2 regions of the Microbispora sp. CA-135349 genome follow, and region 2 is predicted to be linked to the other one. Evidence: riboswitches for the same ligand, from Rfam matches in the RefSeq annotation. Region 2 holds a riboswitch; the other holds the start of a gene.
The links. Region 2 has a riboswitch for cobalamin ahead of ACQPZZ_RS20585 (cobyric acid synthase). Riboswitches for the same ligand answer to the same signal wherever they lie in the genome.
Positions count from the first base shown of each region.

Region 1 (9,314 bases), 1.2 Mb from region 2:
CATCGTCAACACCGTCGGCAGCGCCATCGCCAGGGAGACCGACGGCGGCATCTACCTGCACGCAGGTCCCGAGGTCTCGGTGGCCTCCACCAAGGCGTTCACCTCGACGGCCGTGGCGTTCGCGCTGCTCGCCCTGCACCTCGGCCGCGTACGCGACCTGTCGCCGGCCGACGGCCGCAGGATCTGCGAGGGCCTGCGCCGGCTGCCCGAGCAGATCGAGGAGATCCTCACGCTGGAGGATCGGATCAAGGAGCTGGCCAAGAAGTACGCCGACGCGCCCGGCATGATGTTCGTCGGCCGGGTGCGCGGCTACCCGGTGGCCCGCGAGGGCGCCCAGAAGCTCAAGGAGATCTCCTACGTCCACGCCGAGGCGTATCCGGCGAGCGAGCTCAAGCACGGCCCGCTCGCACTGATCAGCCCCGAGTTGCCGACCGTCGCGATCGTCCCCGACGACGAGCTGCTGGACAAGAACCTCACCACGCTCGGCGAGATCCGGGCCCGGCACGGGCGCATCCTCATGGTCGGCCACCGCACCTCCGAGGCGGCCGACGACTGCATCGTGGTGCCCAAGAACGAGGTCGAGCTCGACCCCATCCTGCTGACGATCCCGCTGCAGCTGTTCGCCTACCACGCCGCCGTCGCCCTGGAGCGCGACGTCGACCGCCCGCGCAACCTCGCCAAGAGCGTGACGGTCGAGTAGAACCCCTTCCTCCCGTACGGCTCGCGCCGCAGGCGCGAGCCGGACGGTCCGGGGTTCGGCGCAATGCCGGGCGGCCCCGGCGCCGATGTACGGGTATGCATGTGACCTACTTCGTGATGGCGCTGCCCGTCGTCGCCGTCCTCGTGTTCACCCTGGTGCGGGCAGCACGCCGGAGCCGTGAGCAGTTTGGGCGCGTACGGCAGATCGCCCGGCAGCAGTTGCCCGAGTCGGCGCCGCAGCGGACCGAGCTGGAGGAGCTGGTGAACCTTCTCCAGGCGCGTCTCAATCGGACGCAGTGGGCCCGGTTGCTCCTCGGCGCGGTGGTGGGATACGCCGTCCAACTCGTGGGCGACGCCCCGCTGGGCAAGCGAGATCGCGTCCTGCGTGCCCGCGACCCCTGACAGCAAGCGGAACCCGCCCGCGAAAGCGGGACGACGCCCTCAGTCGAACCAGACGACCAGGCGCACGCCTTCGGGTCCGAATCGCTGCGCCAGCGCCCGCATCACCGCGAAGACGTGCTCCCACCCGGTGCCCGGTCCCAGCACGTCCAGTCGCGTCACCGGGCCGTACTCGAGGGTCTGTCCCGAAACCTCCCAGCGGCCCGCGGGGGCCCCGAGGGGCGAGGTGCCCAAGGGCGGCATCCCGTACCGCTCGACGACCTCATCGGGCCACCGGTCGTCGATCCGATACCGCGTGATCGAGTGGCCGCCTTCCGAATGCACATCGAGCACTCCTCGGGCGGCGGGGCGGACGGTCATGTCCAGATCACGAAGCTCCGCCCATGAAACCCACGTGCTGCCATGAATGGCGGCATCCATCCGCGCGCAGTCCTCATAGTGGGTACGGACGGGTCCCGAAACGTCGGCCGGCAGGCCCCGGCCGGCCGCGACAGGGGTCCAGCCAAGCCGGTTGCGAATGCCGAAGAGGCAACCGAGCGACGCGTAGTCATTGACGCCATAGAGCGGGTAAAGAGGCAGGGAAACGCTCCACGCGTCTCCCTCGTACCAGTCCTCGTCGGCGTGCGGGTGACGCATCTCTATGAATCCGTAGATGTCGGTGCCCATCCGGACAGGGTAGGGGTGTGGGCGCGAAGCGCGGCCGCCCTCCCGCATGTCCACGTCCTCCGGCAGCAAGCGGCACGGCCCTCGTGCTCCCGCAGGCCACCGCCGCGACCCGCATCGATCGCCGCAGCCGTAACGTCCGTTATGTGGTGACATGGTGTGGTTACTCATAGTCTGTGCGTGTAAGGGACTCTTCGGGCGGGAGGGTGCCGACATGCGACGCCGTACGGTCCTCGCGCTGGGAGCCCTGGCCCTCGCGGGCGCGTGTGGCGTCCAGGCGCCGCCGTACCGGAGGGAGCTCTCTCTCGCGGTCCCCGGGCCGCCCGGAGGATGCGGAGACGGCGTCGCCGCCGGGTTCAAGGCGCTCATCGAGGGGCGCCGCTGGGCCCGGGCCGTACGGATCAGGCGGGAGACCGGTGACGGCGGGCAGTTGCTCGCCCGGCCGGGCGGGCCGCGGACCGATCTGGTGATCGCCGACCCGGCGCTGCTCGCCGCCTGCGCGCTGACCCGTGACCCGCTCCTGGTCACGAGGGCCGTCCCGCTCGCTCGGCTGGCGGGGGAGTGGGAGGTGCTGGTCGCCTCTCCCGACTCGGGCTACCGCACGTTCGAGCAGTTCGCCGCCGCTCTGCTGCGCGACCCCGGCGGGCCCGGAGTGGGCGGCGGCGCCGACCGAGGTCCGGAGCACCTGCTGCTCGGCCTGACCGCGCGGGGCCTGGGAGCCGACCCGCGCCTGCTCCACTACGTCGCGTTCGACACCAGGGCGCAGGCCGTCGCCGCGGTCCTCGACGGGCGGATCGCTCTCGGGTTCGGCAGCAGGCGCGAGGTCGCCCCCCACGTGCGCGCCGGACGGCTGCGGCCGCTCGCCGTCTCCTCCGCCGAGCGGCTGCCCGGAGTGGACGCGCCGACGCTGTCGGAGTCGGGCGTACGGATCGTGTACGCCGACTGGACCGGGCTGATCGCTCCGCCTGGCACGCCCGGGCGGGACGCCCTGCTCGATCTGTGCCGGGCCGTCGCCGGCACTCCGGGATGGCGGAGCCTGTGCGAGCGTAACGACTGGACGCCGATGTGGCTCGAGGGCGACGACTTCCGGCAATGGCTGACCGTCGAGGCGCGCCGTACGGCTCTGCTGCTCAATGATCTCGGATTGCACTGAAAAACACAACTTGTAGGGCCGGTTGCGATCAGGGCCACAAGATGTAGGATCCATCGCGTTGCTGGTTCACCTAGGTGAGGCAAGAGGGAACCCGGTGCGAATCCGGGACTGCCCCGCAGCGGTGAGCGGGAACGACCGCCGTCGGCACAGCACGGTGCTGTGTCCTCAAGCACTGGGCGCGAGCGCGCCCGGGAAGCGACGGCCAGTAGGACCGGTGGGGCGTGAGCCCGGCCGGACGCCCGCGAGTCCGAAGACCTGCCAGTGACGGCGCGCGCATGGGCGCGCGCCCCGCGCCGGGCCTCGCGGGAGGGTTCGCCGCACCGTCACGGCACGTCTGTTTCGTGCGCGTGCGCCGCGGCATCCCCCTTCTCCGATCCGGCCGGACACGGAACGACGAGGAGGGGGCATCTGATGACGATCACCGACCCGGCGCCCGGCCTGGCGCGGGCGGACGGCGCGCGCGACGTGGCGGCCGTGTGGCAGGCCATCGAGGAGGCGGCGGCCGGGGTCATCGCCGACCCGGAGAACTCCCGCCGGGCGGCCCGGCTGCTGAACGGGCTGATCGCGGAGGAGGCGGCGGCCGAGGGGGTGCGCACGTTCTCCGAGTCGGTCGCGGCCGCCCACGCCGCCGGGCTGCTGGGCGACGTCGTCGCCGCGTTCGTGGCCGACGAGGCCGAGTCGCTCGACGCGCTGATCGACCCGGCGGCCGACGACCGCTTCGAATACTTCGGGCTGCGCACGGTCTACGACCGCTACCTGCTGCGTCACCCGGTCACCCGGCGGGTGCTGGAACGCCCGCAGCACTTCCTGCTGCGGGTCGCCTGCGGCCTGTCGGCCTCGGTGGCGGAGGCGGCCGAGCTGTACGGCCTGATGTCCACCCTGGCCTACCTGCCCAGTTCGCCGACGCTGTTCAACTCGGGCGCCCGCCGGCCGCAGCTGTCGTCGTGCTTCCTGCTCGACTCGCCGCGCGACGAGCTGGAGAGCATCTACGAGCGGTACGGCCAGGTGGCGCGGCTGTCGAAGTACTCCGGCGGCATCGGCGTCGCCTGGACCCGGGTGCGCTCGCGCGGCTCGCTCATCCGGGGCACCAACGGCCTGTCCAACGGCATCGTGCCGTGGCTGCGCACGCTCGACGCGTCGGTGGCGGCGGTCAACCAGGGCGGCAGGCGCAAGGGCGCGGCCTGCGTCTACCTGGAGACCTGGCACGCCGACATCGAGGAGTTCCTGGAGCTTCGCGACAACACGGGCGAGGAGTCGCGCCGCGCCCACAACCTCAACCTGGCCAACTGGGTGCCCGACGAGTTCATGCGCAGGGTCGAGGCGGACGGCACGTGGTCGCTGTTCGACCCCAAGGAGACCCCCGAGCTGACCGACCTGTGGGGTGAGGCGTTCGACGCCCGCTACCGCGAACTGGAGTCCGCCGGGCGATATGTCCGGCAGGTGCCCGCCCGGGCCCTGTACGCCCGGATGATGCGCACCCTCGCCCAGACCGGCAACGGCTGGATGACGTTCAAGGACGCCGCCAACCGCGCGTCCAACCAGACCGCGCTGCCCGGCAACGTCATCCACCTGTCCAATCTCTGCACCGAGATCCTGGAGGTCACCAGCGACGGCGAGACCGCCGTCTGCAACCTCGGCTCGGTCAACCTGGCCGCCCACCTGACCCCCGAGGGGGACGCCGTAGACTTCGGCAGGCTGCGCGCCACCGTCCGCACCGCCGTGCGGTTCTTGGACCGGACGATCGACCTCGGCTTCTACCCGACGCCGGAGGCGGAGGCGGCCAACCGGAAGTGGCGGCCGGTGGGGCTCGGCGTCATGGGCCTCGCCGACGTGTTCTTCGCGCTGCGCCTGCCGTTCGACGCGCCGGAGGCGCTCACGCTGTCGACCCGCATCGCCGAGGAGATCGCGCTCGCGGCGTACGGCACCTCGGCCGACCTGGCCGTCGAACGCGGGCGCCACCCCGCCTACGAGGAGACCCGGGCGGCGGGCGGCGTGCTGCACCCCGACCACTTCCCGTGCGCACCGGCGCACCCGGAGGAGTGGGCCGCGCTGCGGGCCAGGATCGCGGAGACCGGGCTGCGCAACTCCCTGCTGGTCGCGATCGCGCCGACGGCCACGATCGCCTCGATCGCAGGCTGCTACGAGTGCGTCGAGCCGCAGGTGTCCAACGTCTTCAAGCGCGAGACGCTGTCGGGAGAGTTCCTCCAGGTCAACCGGTATCTCGTGCGCGATCTCCAGGCCCTCGGCCTGTGGACCAGGCCGATGCGCGACGCGATCAAGCTCAACGACGGCTCGATCCAGGACATCACGACCATCCCAGACGAGATCAGGACGCTCTACCGCACCGCCTGGGAGCTCCCGCAGAAGGCCCTCATCGACCTGGCCGCCGCGCGGCAGCCGTACGTCGACCAGTCGCAGTCGCTCAACCTCTTCATGGCCGCCCCCACCATCGGCAAGCTCTCCTCGATGTACGCCTACGCCTGGCGGTCGGGCCTGAAGACCACCTACTACCTGCGCTCCCGTCCGGCGACGAGGATCGCCCAGACGACCGTGCCGGCCGTCACCCCCGATGAGGCCGTCGCCTGCTCCCTTGAGAACCCGGAAATCTGCGAGGCATGCCAATGAGAACGATGCTGCTCGACCCCGGTATGGACCTGACCCTGCGCCCGATGCGCTACCCCGGGTTCTACGAGAGGTACCGCGCGGCGATCAGGAACACCTGGACGGTGGAGGAGGTCGACCTCGCCTCCGATCTCGCCGACCTCGCGACCCTCGACGAGGGGGAGCGGCACCTGATCAACCGGCTCGTGGCGTTCTTCGCCACCGGCGACTCGATCGTGGCCAACAACCTCGTGCTGAACCTCTACCAGCACGTCAACGCCCCCGAGGCGCGGCTGTACCTGAGCCGCCAGTTGTTCGAGGAGGCGGTGCACGTCCAGTTCTACCTGACGCTGCTGGACACCTACCTGCCCGACCACGACGAGCGGGTCAAGGCGTTCGCGGCCGTGGAGCACATCCCGTCGATCCGCGACAAGGCGGAGTTCTGCTTCCGCTGGATCGACTCGATCAGCGAGCTGAACCGGCTGGAGACCCGGGAGGACCGGCGGGCCTTCCTGCTCAACCTCGTCTGCTTCGCCGCCTGCATCGAGGGCCTGTTCTTCTACGGCGCCTTCGCGTACGTCTACTGGTTCCGCTCGCGCGGCCTGCTCGGCGGCCTCGCCACGGGCACCAACTGGGTGTTCCGCGACGAGTCGATGCACATGGAGTTCGCCTTCGAGGTGGTGGACACCGTGCGCCGCGAGGAGCCGGACCTGTTCGACGCCGAGCTGGCGGCCCAGGTGACGCGGATGATGGAGGAGGCGGTCGCCGCCGAGCTCGCCTTCGCCCGCGACCTGTGCGGCGACGGGCACGGCGTCATGAGCGCCGACAACATGCGGCGCTACCTGGAGTACGTCGCCGACCGCAGGCTCGCCCGGCTCGGCCTGCCCGTGCGGTACGGCACGGACAACCCCTTCCCCTTCATGGAGTTCCAGGACGTGCAGGAGCTGGCGAACTTCTTCGAGCGCCGGGTCTCGGCTTACCAGGTGGCCGTCGAAGGCGACGTCAGCTTCGACGAAGCCTTCTGATCTCGCTGTTTTCGGCGCTCCCATAAAGGGCAAAGGGAACCCCATGACGACGACAGGGGGCGCCGTCACAGCGGCAGCATGGAACTGGGCGACCTTGGCGATCGCGGTGGCCACGGCGATCGCCGCGGTGGAACTGGTCCGGCGGGTGCTCAAATCACGCCTGATAGGGGAGCGATGGGCGCTCGCCGGGCCGTTCGTGCGCCGGTGCACCTGGCCGGGCTTTGCCTCGGCGGTGGTCGGCACCGTCAAGGCGGCCTACGACCCCGACATGCCGGGGTCGGACTCCCACGGCTTCCAGCAGGTGCTGTCGCTGCTGCTGATCGCCTGCGTGACCTGGCTGATGATCCAGGCGGCGTACGCGGTGACCGACGTCGTCCTCGACCGGCTCACGCGGGTCGAGGGCGAGCGCAACCGCAGGGCCCGGCGCATCCGCACCCAGATCGCGCTGGTGCGCCGGGTGTCGGCGGCGGTCGTCGTGGTGCTCGCGCTCGGGGCGATGCTGTTCACCTTCCCGCAGGTGCGGGCGCTCGGCGCGGGGCTGCTCGCCTCCGCCGGGATCGCCGGTGTGGTGGGCGGCATCGCGGCCCAGTCCACGCTCGGCAACATGCTGGCCGGGCTGCAGCTGGCCTTCAGCGACGCGCTGCGGCTCGACGACGTGGTCGTGGTGGAGGACGAGTGGGGCCGGATCGAGGAGCTGACCCTCACCTACGTGGCGCTGCGCCTGTGGGACGAACGGCGGCTCATCCTGCCGGTGTCCTACTTCACCACCAACCCGTTCGAGAACTGGACGCGCCACGAGAGCCGCATCCTCGGCAGCGTGTACCTGCGCGTGGACTGGTCGGTCCCGGTCGAGGAGGTGCGCGCCGAGCTCTACCGGGCGCTGCGCGACAACCCGCTGTGGGACCAGAAGGACTGGACGCTCCAGGTCACCGACATCACCCCGGGCGGGCTGGTCGAGCTGCGCGCCCTGATGAGCGCGGCCGATTCGGCGAGCGCCTTCGACCTGCGCTGCGACATCCGCGAGCACCTGGTCGGGTTCATCCGCGAGAAGTATCCCGAGAGCCTTCCCCGCCTGCGCGTCGACACCCCCGCCCGCTGACCCCGCCGGATCACCTGCCTGATCATCGGGGCTTGGGGCCTTGGGAGCCGGGCGGCGGGTGTCAGGGGGCGTTGGACGGGCGCAGCAGCCTGCTCGCGCCGGCGATGAGCGCGGTGGCGAGGATCCAGCCCGCGGCGACCAGACCGTTCGCCAGCCACTGGGTCCATCCGGCCGGCTCCCAGGCGCCCCGCTGCTCGAACACGCTCACCGGCACGAGCAGATCGAGCGTGTAGACGAACGCGTTGAAGTGGCGCGACTCGTCCAGCCCGATCTGATGCGGCGGCCACTGGGTGAAGATCATCGTGCCCGTGGCGAGAAGCAGGGCGGCCCACAGGCCGGCGAGCCAGGGCCGGTAGCCGTACCCCACGAGGCCGTCGAGCAGCCGGCCCCACAGCCGCCCGGGCAGCCGCAGCGTCCGCCGCCGGGCCCGCTGCCGGGCCAGCAGCACCCGCCGCGCGTCCGGCTCGTGCCCGATCCGCCGGTAATAGGCCGCCAGTTGCTCGTACGGCTGGGGCAGGTAGCCGCCGGGATCGCACCGCAGCCAGGAGAGCCGGTCCGCCAGGGTCGCCGGCCCGCGCAGCGACTCGTACGTCAGTCCGTTGAGCCGCACGTCGCCCGGGTAGCCTTCCGGGCGATCGAACAGCACCCCCAGGCGGGAGTAGCCGAGGTTGACCTCGCCCTCGATCGACTCGGGCAGCAGAATGAGCTCGTCGGCCTGCATGTGGCTCAGGTGCAGCACCCGTCCCGGTGCCCGCAGCACCGAGCCGTGGAACGACAGGACCCCGCCGATACGCGCGCCGCGCAGCCGTACGGTCCCGTCGGCGGTGAACCCCGCGCCGAGTTCGGCCGCGGCGGCCTGCAGGTGGTCGGCGTGCACGGCGGGAGTGCCGTCCGTCGTGATGACGGCGCCCTGGAGATAGAGCCCGCTGGAGAAGCGGGCGCCGATCAGCCGCAGCCCGCCCGTGGCCCGCATGTCGCGCAGGAAGGCGCTGCCGTCCACCACGAGCCCGCCGGCCCACAGTGCCACCGACTCCCAGGTCCGCGGCTCCTCCGATCCCTCCGGCCCGTTCCAGCCGTTCAGTCCCCGGGAACCCAGTCCCCAGGAACCCGGTTCCGCCGGGTCCGCCCCCGGTTCGCGGTACGGCGCCTCGCCGGGGGTGCCCACGCGCGTGCCGGAGAGCCGGAGCTGCCCGGTCACGTGGGCGTTGTCCAGGCGCACCCCCGCGTGGACGACCGATCCGTCGAGGTCGAGCAGCCCGTCGATCGTGGCCCTGCTGGCTCGGAAGCGCAGGATGTCACAGCGCCGCAGCCGTACGCCCCTGGTCCTGGCGTCGTTGAGCGAGACCGTTCCGGCGATGTGGCAGTCGAGCAGGTGGAGCTTCGCCTCGATCGTGGCGTCGGACAGGTTGAGGTCGCCGACGATCCGGGCTCCGGCGAGCCGGACACCCGGCACCCAGGGCGATCCGCCGGCGCCCCGGTCGAGCACCAAGGCGGCGATCACCTCGGCGCGGACCACCCGTGAGCCGCCCCACAAGCCTTTCGAGCCCCACGCGCCGCCGGAGGAGGAGTCCACCGCCCGGCCATGGCGCAGGTCGACCCAGGCGCCGGTGGGATAGGCGTCCCACAGCCGTCGCTCGGCGGGGGTGAGCCGGCGGAAGGGGGGCCGCGATCTCCG
Region 1 covers NZ_CP192001.1:5,623,892-5,633,205, reverse strand. Annotated here, with positions in the region: gene glmS (glutamine--fructose-6-phosphate transaminase (isomerizing)) at 1-700, shown strand, start outside; gene ACQPZZ_RS25945 (hypothetical protein) at 796-1,101, shown strand; gene ACQPZZ_RS25940 (hypothetical protein) at 1,141-1,764, opposite strand; gene ACQPZZ_RS25935 (Bug family tripartite tricarboxylate transporter substrate binding protein) at 1,976-2,914, shown strand; cobalamin riboswitch at 2,960-3,191, shown strand; gene ACQPZZ_RS25930 (ribonucleoside-diphosphate reductase subunit alpha) at 3,326-5,539, shown strand; gene ACQPZZ_RS25925 (ribonucleotide-diphosphate reductase subunit beta) at 5,530-6,540, shown strand; gene ACQPZZ_RS25920 (mechanosensitive ion channel family protein) at 6,584-7,639, shown strand; gene ACQPZZ_RS25915 (hypothetical protein) at 7,701-9,314, opposite strand, start outside.
Region 1: another riboswitch for cobalamin. It lies ahead of ACQPZZ_RS25930 (ribonucleoside-diphosphate reductase subunit alpha); the one in region 2 lies ahead of ACQPZZ_RS20585 (cobyric acid synthase).

Region 2 (9,314 bases):
TCGAACAAGGCGGCCCGCGTCGCGGGCAGGCCGAGCGCGTGCGCGAGCGCGGCCCGGACGGGCCCGGCGTCGCAGACGGCGACCACGCGGGCGGCGTCCGCGTGCACCGACTCCAGCCACGCGGCCACCCGCGCGCCCAGCTCGGAAAGGCTCTCCCCGCCGTGCGGGGCGGCGTCCGGGTCGGTCAGCCAGGCGCCGAGACCCTCGGGCTCGGTCTCGGCGATCTCCGCGAACGGCCGTCCCGCCCAGGTGCCGTAATCGGCCTCGGCGAGCGCACCGGCCACGACCGGCTCGCGCCCGGACGCGGCCCGCGCGGTCGCCACGGCCGCGGGCCAGGGCGCGGCGAAGACCACCGCGTCATCGGGGAGGGCCAGGTCGGTGCGGGCCAGGTCGGTGCGGGCCAGGTCGGTGCGGCGCAGGGCGGCGGCCTGCGCCAGCCCCGACGGATCGGCGTCCTCGGGGGCGGGGAAACAGGCGCGGCGTGTGCCGGGCGTTCCCGCCTGGCGAATGATCAACATGGGCCGGCCGCGCCGTTCGCACCGCTCGCGCCGGGCGGCAGGGCCCGCAGGCCCGGCGTGGGCCCGCTTCCGATGAGCGAGAGCAGCCCGTCGGTGTCGACGTTCCGCTCGACCAGGTCCCCGAGCGCGTCCAGCCGCGCCTCCCGCAGCCCCGCGAACGACAGCGACGGATCACCCCGGAACTCCCGCCCCGCCGCCCTCGCCACCTCCCCGAGGAAGGCTCGCCGGAACCCGTCGTTCTCCAGCGCGCCGTGCCAGGTCGTGCCCCACACGTTTCCGGCGCGGCACCCGTCGAGGAACGGCTCACCCCCGTCGTGGGTGACGACCCCGTGATGGATCTCGTACGCGCGTACCGGATGCCCGTAGCCCTCGCCGACCGGCCGCCCGAGGGTCTTCTCCCTCGCGAACGCGACGTCGGCGGGGAGCAGCCCCAGGCCGGGCACCGTGCCGGCGCCGGACTCCACGTGGTCGGTGATGGTGCGGGCGAGCATCTGGTAGCCGCCGCAGATCCCGAGCACCGGACCCGTCCTGCGGACGACGAGGTCGGCGATGCCGGTCTCGCGCAGCCAGGCCAGATCGTCCACCGTGGCCCGCGAACCCGGCAGGATCAGCAGGTCGGCGCCGGCGCAGGCGGCGGGTGAGGTGACGAAGCCGACCGTGACCCCCGGCTCGGCGGCCAGCGCGTCCACATCGGTGAAGTTGGAGATGCGTGGATAGCGCACGACGGCCACCCGCAACGCGCCGTCAGCCGCGGCGCTCCCCGTGTTCCCCGTGTTCCCTCCCGGCCGGTTGTCGAGCGACAGCGAGTCCTCGACGTCCATCCACAGCCCGTCGAGCCACGGGACGACCCCGTAGACCCGGCGCCCGGTCAGCCCTTCGATCATGTCCAGCCCCGGCGCGAGCAGCTCCCGCGCGCCCCGGAACTTGTTCACGATAAATCCGGAAATATGCGCCTGATCGGCGGCGTCGAGCAGGGCGACCGTGCCGTACAGGTGCGCGAAGACGCCGCCGCGGTCGATGTCGCCCACGACGATCACCGGCAGCCCGACGGCCCTGGCCAGCCCCATGTTCGCGATGTCCCCCGCCCGGAGGTTGATCTCCGCCGGGGAGCCCGCCCCCTCGCAGATCACCACGTCGAACTCGTCGGCCAGCCGCCGGTACGACTCCACGGCGATCGCGCGCAGCTCGTCGCGATGCGCGCGGTATTCCAGCGCGTCCACGTCCGCGACAGGCCGTCCGCGCACGACTACCTGGCTACGGCGGTCGCTGCCCGGCTTGAGCAGGATCGGGTTCATGTCGGCCGTCGGCTCCAGCCCGCAGGCGGCCGCCTGCACGGCCTGGGCCCGCCCGATCTCCGCGCCGTCGGCCGTGACGTAGGAGTTCAGCGACATGTTCTGCGCCTTGAACGGCGCGACCCGTACGCCGCGGCGGGCCAGCCACCGGCACAGACCGGCCACCAGCACGCTCTTCCCGGCATCGGAGGTGGTGCCCGCGACCAGCAGGCCGCCGCCGGGCGCCCCGGCCATGGGATGTCCCCCCTGGGGGTGTCCGCGCCCCCGGTAGAAGGTCCGACGGCCGGAGTATCCTGGCTCCCGGATCCGCGCTTTCCCTCAGCCTTCCCGCCCGTGCGGGGCAGTGGCGTGGGTGAGGGTCGCTCCCCGGTGACAGTGGCGGGACCGCGCCGGATTCACACCGGCTTCCTCCGCGTCCGTCGCTTGCGGTGGTCAACATACACCTTCATGCCGGACGTTCCGCAAGTGTGCCGCTATGTGCGTTTCAACGTGGCGATCATGTAGAACGGCTCGTTCTTCGTGACCTCGTTCTCGCCGTGCCCGTTGTAGTCGAAGGTCATCGTCCCGTTGTCGTGAACGGTGAGGTAGATCGTGCCGTTGCGCACGCAGTTGCCCCGCATCGACACCCGCTTCAGGCGCACGGTCGTCCCGCTGACCACCTGGAGTCTGGACCTGCCTACGCACCGGTAGTCGACGAACTGCTCGGTGACGGTGTCGCCACCCTTCGGCACGGTCAGCACGAGCGTGTCGTACGCGCCGGGCTCGTAGTCCACCCTGCCGCGCCACACGCCCGCGAAGCGTGCCGTGAAGCGCAGGGGCACGCGCACGGTGGGCGCCGGACCGGGCGCCGAACTGAACGTCGGACTCGGCGCCGGAGCCGGCGTCCGCGTGGGTGTCCCTGCGAATGTCCCCGTGAGTGAGGTGGTGGGCGAGGGGGCCGGAGTGACGGCGGCCGCAATGTGCCGCGCGACACCGTCGCCGTCACGGTCGCCGTCACGGTCGCCGTCACGGTCGCCGTCACCGCCGGCGACGCCTCCGGACGGGAGCACGGACAGCAGCACGGCCCCCGTCGTCGCGGCCGCGAGTGTGACCGCCGCCCCCGCGAGCAGCCCACGGCGGCGGCCGGAGCCCCGCCGTGAGGGCACGGTGTCCTGGTCCGGAGAAACGGGACGCCCCGCGGCGGCGAGCAGGTCCGGGACGTCCCCGGCGGTCCCCTCCGGCGCCGCGGCGAGCAGCCGCATCGTGATGTCGAGGATGTCCGGGCGCTGTGCGGGGTCCTTGCGCAGGGCCAGCGCGACGATGGAGCGCAGCGGCTCCTCCAGGTCGCCGAGGTCGGGCTCCTGGGTGAGCACGCGGTTCAGCACGGCGGGCAGCGCGTCGTCGCCGAACGGCGGCCTGCCGGTGGCGGCGAACACCATCACGCCGCCCCACGCGAACACGTCCCAGGCGGGCGCGGGCGGCTCGCCGGCGATCTGCTCGGGCGCCATGTAGGCGGGCGTGCCGAGGGCGCCACCGGTCGTCGTGGTCGCGTCGAGACGGCGTGCGACCCCGAAGTCGACGACCCTCGGACCGTCGGGCCCCAGCAGCACGTTGGCGGGCTTGAAGTCGCGGTGGACGATCCCGGCCCGGTGCACGGCGGCGAGTGCGGTCGCGGTCGCGACGGCCAGCCGGTGCAGGGCGGGCCCGGACCGCCGTCCCGCCCGCTGCAGCGTGGGGCCGTCCACGTACTCGCTCACGACGTAGGGCCGCGGGCCGTCGAGGTCGAAGCCGAGCACCCGGGCCACGCAGAACGGCGCGACCCGCCGCGCGGCGGCGATCTCCCGCGCGAAGCGGCGGCGGGCGTCCTCGTCACCCGGCCGGCCCCCGTACGCCGGCTCGTGCAGCAGCTTGACCGCCACCGGCGCGCCCTCGGCCGTACGGCCGAGGTAGACCACCCCCTGGCCGCCCGCACCCAGGCGGCCCTCCAGCCGGCAGCCGCCGATCTCGGCCGGATCTCCGGGCAGCAACGGCTCCACCGCAGGCATGCAGCCCTCCTCGGCCCGTTTTCCCCTCACCCTAAATGAACGGAACGGTGGCACTTCCCGATCATGCTTGCCATCATGCCGGGATGGACGTGGTGGGGACGGTCCGGGCGCGGCTGCCGCTGGTGGTCCGGCGCGCCCTGGCCGAGCCCCTGCTGCTGACCGCCGCTTTCGGCTCCATCCTGCTCGCGACCACGGCGATCTCGGCGCTCCTGCTGCACGCGGGGTCGGCGACCCAGACGGGCGTGCGCCGGGCCCTGGAGACGGCGCCGCTCGGCGCCACCGCCACCGTCGTCACCTCCTCGGTCACGGCGAGGGACTTCACCGGCGTCGACCGGGCCGTGCGCGCGGGGATCGCCCACGCCCACCCGGAAGTGCCCGTACGGGTCACGGTGCGCGTCGAGTCCGGCTCCTACGCGCTGCGGGGACGGGCGCGCGGCGATGACCAGCCCGTGCTGACCCGGTTCGCCACGTACGAGGGACTGGACGGCCGGACGGACCTGGTGAGCGGGCACTGGCCGGCCGAGGGCGGCCCCACGGCGGGGGCGGAGGCAACGGTGGAAGCGGCGCTGTCCGAGCCGGCATCGCGGGCCATGAGGGTGTCCGCCGGCGACGAGTTCACCGTCGTGGGACGCCTGGACGGCGCGCCGGTCCGTGTACGGGTCACCGGCGTCTTCCGGTTGCGCGACCCCGGCGACCCGCGCTGGGCGGGGGAGGACCTGCTGCGCTACGGCACGCGGACGGGCGACTTCACCTCCCGGGGGCCCCTGGTCGTGCCGGCCGGCGCCTTCCTCGGCCGGTTCACGACCGGCGACTCGGCCCGCTGGCTGGCCGAACCCGACCTGCGCCGGCTTCCGCCCGACCGGCTGCGGGCCTTGTCCACGTCGGCCGCCGGGGTCTCCGCCGACGTGCGGGCCGGCTGCCCCCGGTGCGCGGTCACCGAGACGCTGTCCGCGACGCTGCTGCGGCTCGACCGTGGCGCCCTGACCGCCCGCTCGACCATGCTGGTCCCGGTGTTCCAGTTGCTGGTGCTGGGCGCGTACGCGCTGGCGCTGACCGCGCGGCTGCTCGCCGAGCACCGCCGGATGGAGACGGCCCTGCTGCGGTCGAGGGGCGGCGGGTCGCCGCGGCTGGCCGCTCTGGCCGCGGGGGAGGCGCTGCTGATCGCGCTGCCCTGCGTGCCGGCGGCGCCGTTCCTCGCGCCCGTCCTCCTGGGGCTGGTGAGCGCGTTCCCCTGGATCGAGGCCACCGGCGTGCGGCCGCCCGGAGCGCCGGACGGAGCCACGTTCGCGGCCGCGGCGGCGGTCGCGCTCGCCTGCGCCGCCATGCTGGCGGCCCCGCCCCTCCTCGCCGCCCGCCGTACGTACGCCGAGGAGCAGGCGGCGCGGGGGCGCGACGACCGGCCGGGCCTGATCCAGCGCGCCGGGGCCGACATGGCTCTGCTCGTCGTGGCGGGCCTCGCCGTCTGGCGCCTGCGTGACCAGGACGCCGGCGTAACCGCCCGGCTCGGCGGCGAGCTCGGGCTCGACCCGCTCATCGGGGCGGGACCGGCGCTGGCTCTGCTCAGCGGCGGCATGGCCGCCCTGCGGCTGGTGCCCGCCGTGGCCGGGGTCGCCGAGCGGGCGACGCGGCGGCGCTCCGGCTTCAGCCCGGTTCTGGCCGCCCGGCAGGTGAGCCGGCGCCCGGCCCGCTATTCGGGGCCGGCGCTGCTGCTGACGATGGCGGTGGCGATCGGCGTGATGTCCCTGGCCACCGCCGCGACCTGGCGCGGCGTACAGGAGGACCGGGCCCGGCATCTCGTGGGCGCCGACCTGCGCGTCGCGGCTCACGCGGGGGACGGCACGCGGACCTTCACCGGGCTGCCGGGGATCGTGGCGGCCGCACCGGCGCACCGCGTCACGGTCGTCGCGAACGGCGGAGACGCCACTTTGATCGCCATGGACGCCACAGAACTCGGCCGTGTCATGCTGCTGCGTCCCGACCTGTCGCGGCTGTCACCGGCAGGGCTCGCGGCCCGGCTCGCCGGTCCACCCGGAGAGACGCTGCGGGTGGTGGTGACCGAGGGCCTGGCGGACACCGTACGGATCACGGCCGGCACGGCGACGATGCCGATCGAGGTCGTGGGCGTCGTCGCGGCGATGCCGGGCACGCCGGAGGGGACTCCGGCCCTGCTCGCCGACCTGGCGGCGCTGCGGGCGCACGGCGGGCAGGGGGGACAAGGCGAGCAGGCGACGCAGTGGCCGGTGACGGAGTGGTGGCTGGCCGCCGGCGGGCACGACACGACGCGGGCAGCCGCCGCGCTGGCGGCGACCGGGCGGGAGACCGGCGAGGTGACCGCTGTGGCCGCGCTCACCCGCGGCCTCAGGGACGACCCCACGGCGGCCGGCCTGCAGGGGGCGCTGCTGCTCGGCTTCGCGGCGGCGCTGGCGTTCGCCGTGCTGGGATTCCTGGTCAACGCGGCGGTTCTGGCGCGCGAGCGCAGGGGCGAGTTCGCCGTGCTCGGCGCGCTCGGCGTGAACTTCCGGCAGACGCTCGGCCTGCTCGCGGCCGAGCAGTCGTTCGTGATCGGGCTCGCGCCGGCCGGCGGAGTGGCGCTCGCCGTGGTCGTCTCCGCCGCGGTGGTGCCGCCGATGGTGTCCACCGCGGCCACCGGCGCGCTGCCCGTGCTCCTCCACGTCCCATGGGCGCAGGTGGCGGCGCTGGTGGCCGCGGTCATCGCGGTGTTGTCCGTGATCGTGGCGGGGCTCGCGCGGTCGCTGCACCGCCGCGAGCCGGCCGCCGCGCTGCGAGACGGGGAGGCGCCGTGATCCGCCTGCTGGGTGCGCACAGGGGTGTGGCGGCGCTGCTGGCCGCGCTGGTGTTCGGCGCCGCCCTGACCGTCTCCGCGCTGCCCCGGACGGTCGAGTCGTCCCTCGACGCGGCGGCGAGGGCGGCCGTCGGTTCCGCGCCGCCCGTCACCGCCACGCTGGCGGTGCGGTTCGACCGGCGCTTCGACCTGACGGCCCTGGGAACCACGGCCGAGGCCGCGCGGGCGGACGGCGCCTGGCGCGGGTTGCTCCCCCCTGCGCTCAGGAAGGTCGCGGGCGACGAGCCGCACTTCGGGTTAGCGGCCGCGCCGAGGCTCATCGACCAGCGGACCCACCGTTATCTCACCCTGCAGTGGGTGTCGGGGGCGGACCGGCGGGTCCGCTATGTCGAGGGCCGTCCGCCCGGTCCCGGCTCGGGCACACGTCTCGAAGTGTCCGTCCCCGCCGTCGCCGCCGCCGAGATGTCGATCAGGACGGGCGACACGCTCGATCTCGGTGCGCTGGCCGGGTCCGGCCTCCCCGGCGCGCTGACCGCGACGGTCACGGGCCTGTTCGAGCCGGTGCGCCCCGCCGACCGGTTCTGGGCCGCCGAGCCGGAGCTCACCCGTGTCGTCCACCGTCGCGCGCCGCGCGCCGAGGAGGACGACCTGATCGTGGCCGGTCTCGCCGACGGCGACAGCCTCGCGGGCGTCCCCATGCCGCTGACCTACCAGTGGCTCGTCACCCCGGTGCCCGGCCGGATCACCGCGGGGGACGCGGCGGCGGTGCTCGCCGCCACGGAGGAGTTCGGCCGCCGCCTGGGGAGGCAGGACCTCGAACTCGCCCTGTCGACCGGGTTCGACCGCATCCTCAGGGAATACCTGGACCGGATGGCCGTCACCCGCGCGCTCATCGCGGTGTTCCTGAGCGGGCTGGCCGTCGTGTGCCTGGGCACCACGGCCCTGGCGGTGCTGCTGCTCGTCCGGCGGGTGCGCGGCGACCTGCTGCTGATGCGCGCACGTGGCGCGTCCCTGGCACGGGTCGTGCTCGCGTGCGGGGGAGCGGTCGCGCTCGCGGCGGTGCCGGCCGCGGTGGCGGGCCAGGCGGCCGCGGGTCTCGTGCCGGGCGCCGCGACTCCGGCCGCGCGGCTGGGGCCGGCCGCGCTGGTGGCGGGGACGATCGCGATCGCCTGCGCCGCCGTCGCGCTGCGCCTGTCTCCAGGACGCCTGTCTCCAGGACGCCTGTCGCCAAGGCTGCGGTCCCCGGGGCGGCGGGCCCATGGGCGGCTGACCGGGAGCGCGCCCCGCCGGATCATGATGGAGATCCTGGTGCTCGTGGTCGCCGTGGCGAGCGTCCATCTCCTGCGCGCCCGCGGTCTCGGAACCGGCGACGCCCTCCTCACGCCGGCGCCCGTGCTGCTGGCGGCGGCCACCGCGCTGGCGGTACTGCGCGCCGGTCCGGCCGTGATCTACCTGGCGTTCCGGGCGGCCGCGCGGCGCGCCGCCGCCGTGCCGTTCCTCGGGCTCGCCGCCGCACGGGCCGTGCCGGGCACCGCGCTGCCGGTGCTCACGCTGCTGCCGGCCATCGCGCTGGCGTCTTACGCCATGACGACCGCCGGTGGGCTGGAGGCGGCCCAGCGGCAGACCGCGTGGGAGCGGACCGGAGCCGAGACCAGGGTGGAGAGCGAGCAGGGGATCCCTCCGGAGACGGTGGAGCGCATCGCCCGCGCGCCGGGCGTCAGGAGCGTCGTCCCGGCCGCGGTCGGGACGACGACCGCCGAGGTGGGCTTCGGCGGGCGGCCGGCCACGGTCGTCGTGGTCGACCTCGGCGACTACCGCAGGCTGGTCGCGGACAGCCCGCTCCACCTGCCTCCGCCGGGGGGCGGTGTGCTGGTCTCACCCGGCCTGTCCGCGATGCGGAGCTTCGAGATCGGCTGGCCCGAGCGGATGACGGTCACCCCGGCGGGGACCGCCGGCACGATGCCCGGGGTGGAGACGGGCGACGGTGACCTCATCGTCCTCCCCACGGCTCCCGCGCACGTCACCACGCTGCTGATCGCGGGCGACGCCGGCGCGGTCAGGCCGCTGCTGCCGCCGGGGGCGCGCATCACCACCGTGGCGGGCGCGCTCGCCGAGATCACCGCGGCGCCGCTGACCGCGGCGCTGATCACGGCGTTGCGCGTCGCCGCCGCGGCGCTGGCCGCCTACGCGCTGGCGGCCGTCGCGATCGCCCTGGCCGCGGGAGCGGCCCGGCGGGCGGAGGACCTCGGGCTGCTGCGTGCCCTCGGCCTCACCCGCAGGCAGGCCGGCCTGATCACCGTCCTCGAGGCGGCGCCGCTGCTCGTCCTGACCGCCGCCGTCGCGCTGGCGGCCGGTCTCCTCATGCCCGCGCTGCTCGGGCCCGGCGTCGACCTGTCGGCGTACGCGGGCGGGCGGCCGGGCGCCGCGGTGGCCGGTTGGGCCGCCCCCGTTCTTCCCGGTGCTCTGGCCGCCGGGGTCGCCGCCGTCGCCCTCGCGGGCGCGTATCTGGGAGGTAGCCGTGGACACGCTGGCTGACCTGGAGGCCCGGGCCGCGCGGGGCGCTCCCGCGTTCGGCGCGGACGCCCACATCCTGTGCGACAACCTCGTACGGATCTACAAGGTCGACGGCTCCGCCGCGGTGGAGGTGGTCGCGCTGCAGGGCCTCGACCTGCTCATC
Region 2 covers NZ_CP192001.1:4,386,207-4,395,520, reverse strand. Annotated here, with positions in the region: gene ACQPZZ_RS20590 (histidine phosphatase family protein) at 1-518, opposite strand, end outside; gene ACQPZZ_RS20585 (cobyric acid synthase) at 512-2,044, opposite strand; cobalamin riboswitch at 2,097-2,221, opposite strand; gene ACQPZZ_RS20580 (serine/threonine-protein kinase) at 2,284-3,834, opposite strand; gene ACQPZZ_RS20575 (FtsX-like permease family protein) at 3,918-6,638, shown strand; gene ACQPZZ_RS20570 (FtsX-like permease family protein) at 6,635-9,172, shown strand; gene ACQPZZ_RS20565 (ABC transporter ATP-binding protein) at 9,156-9,314, shown strand, end outside.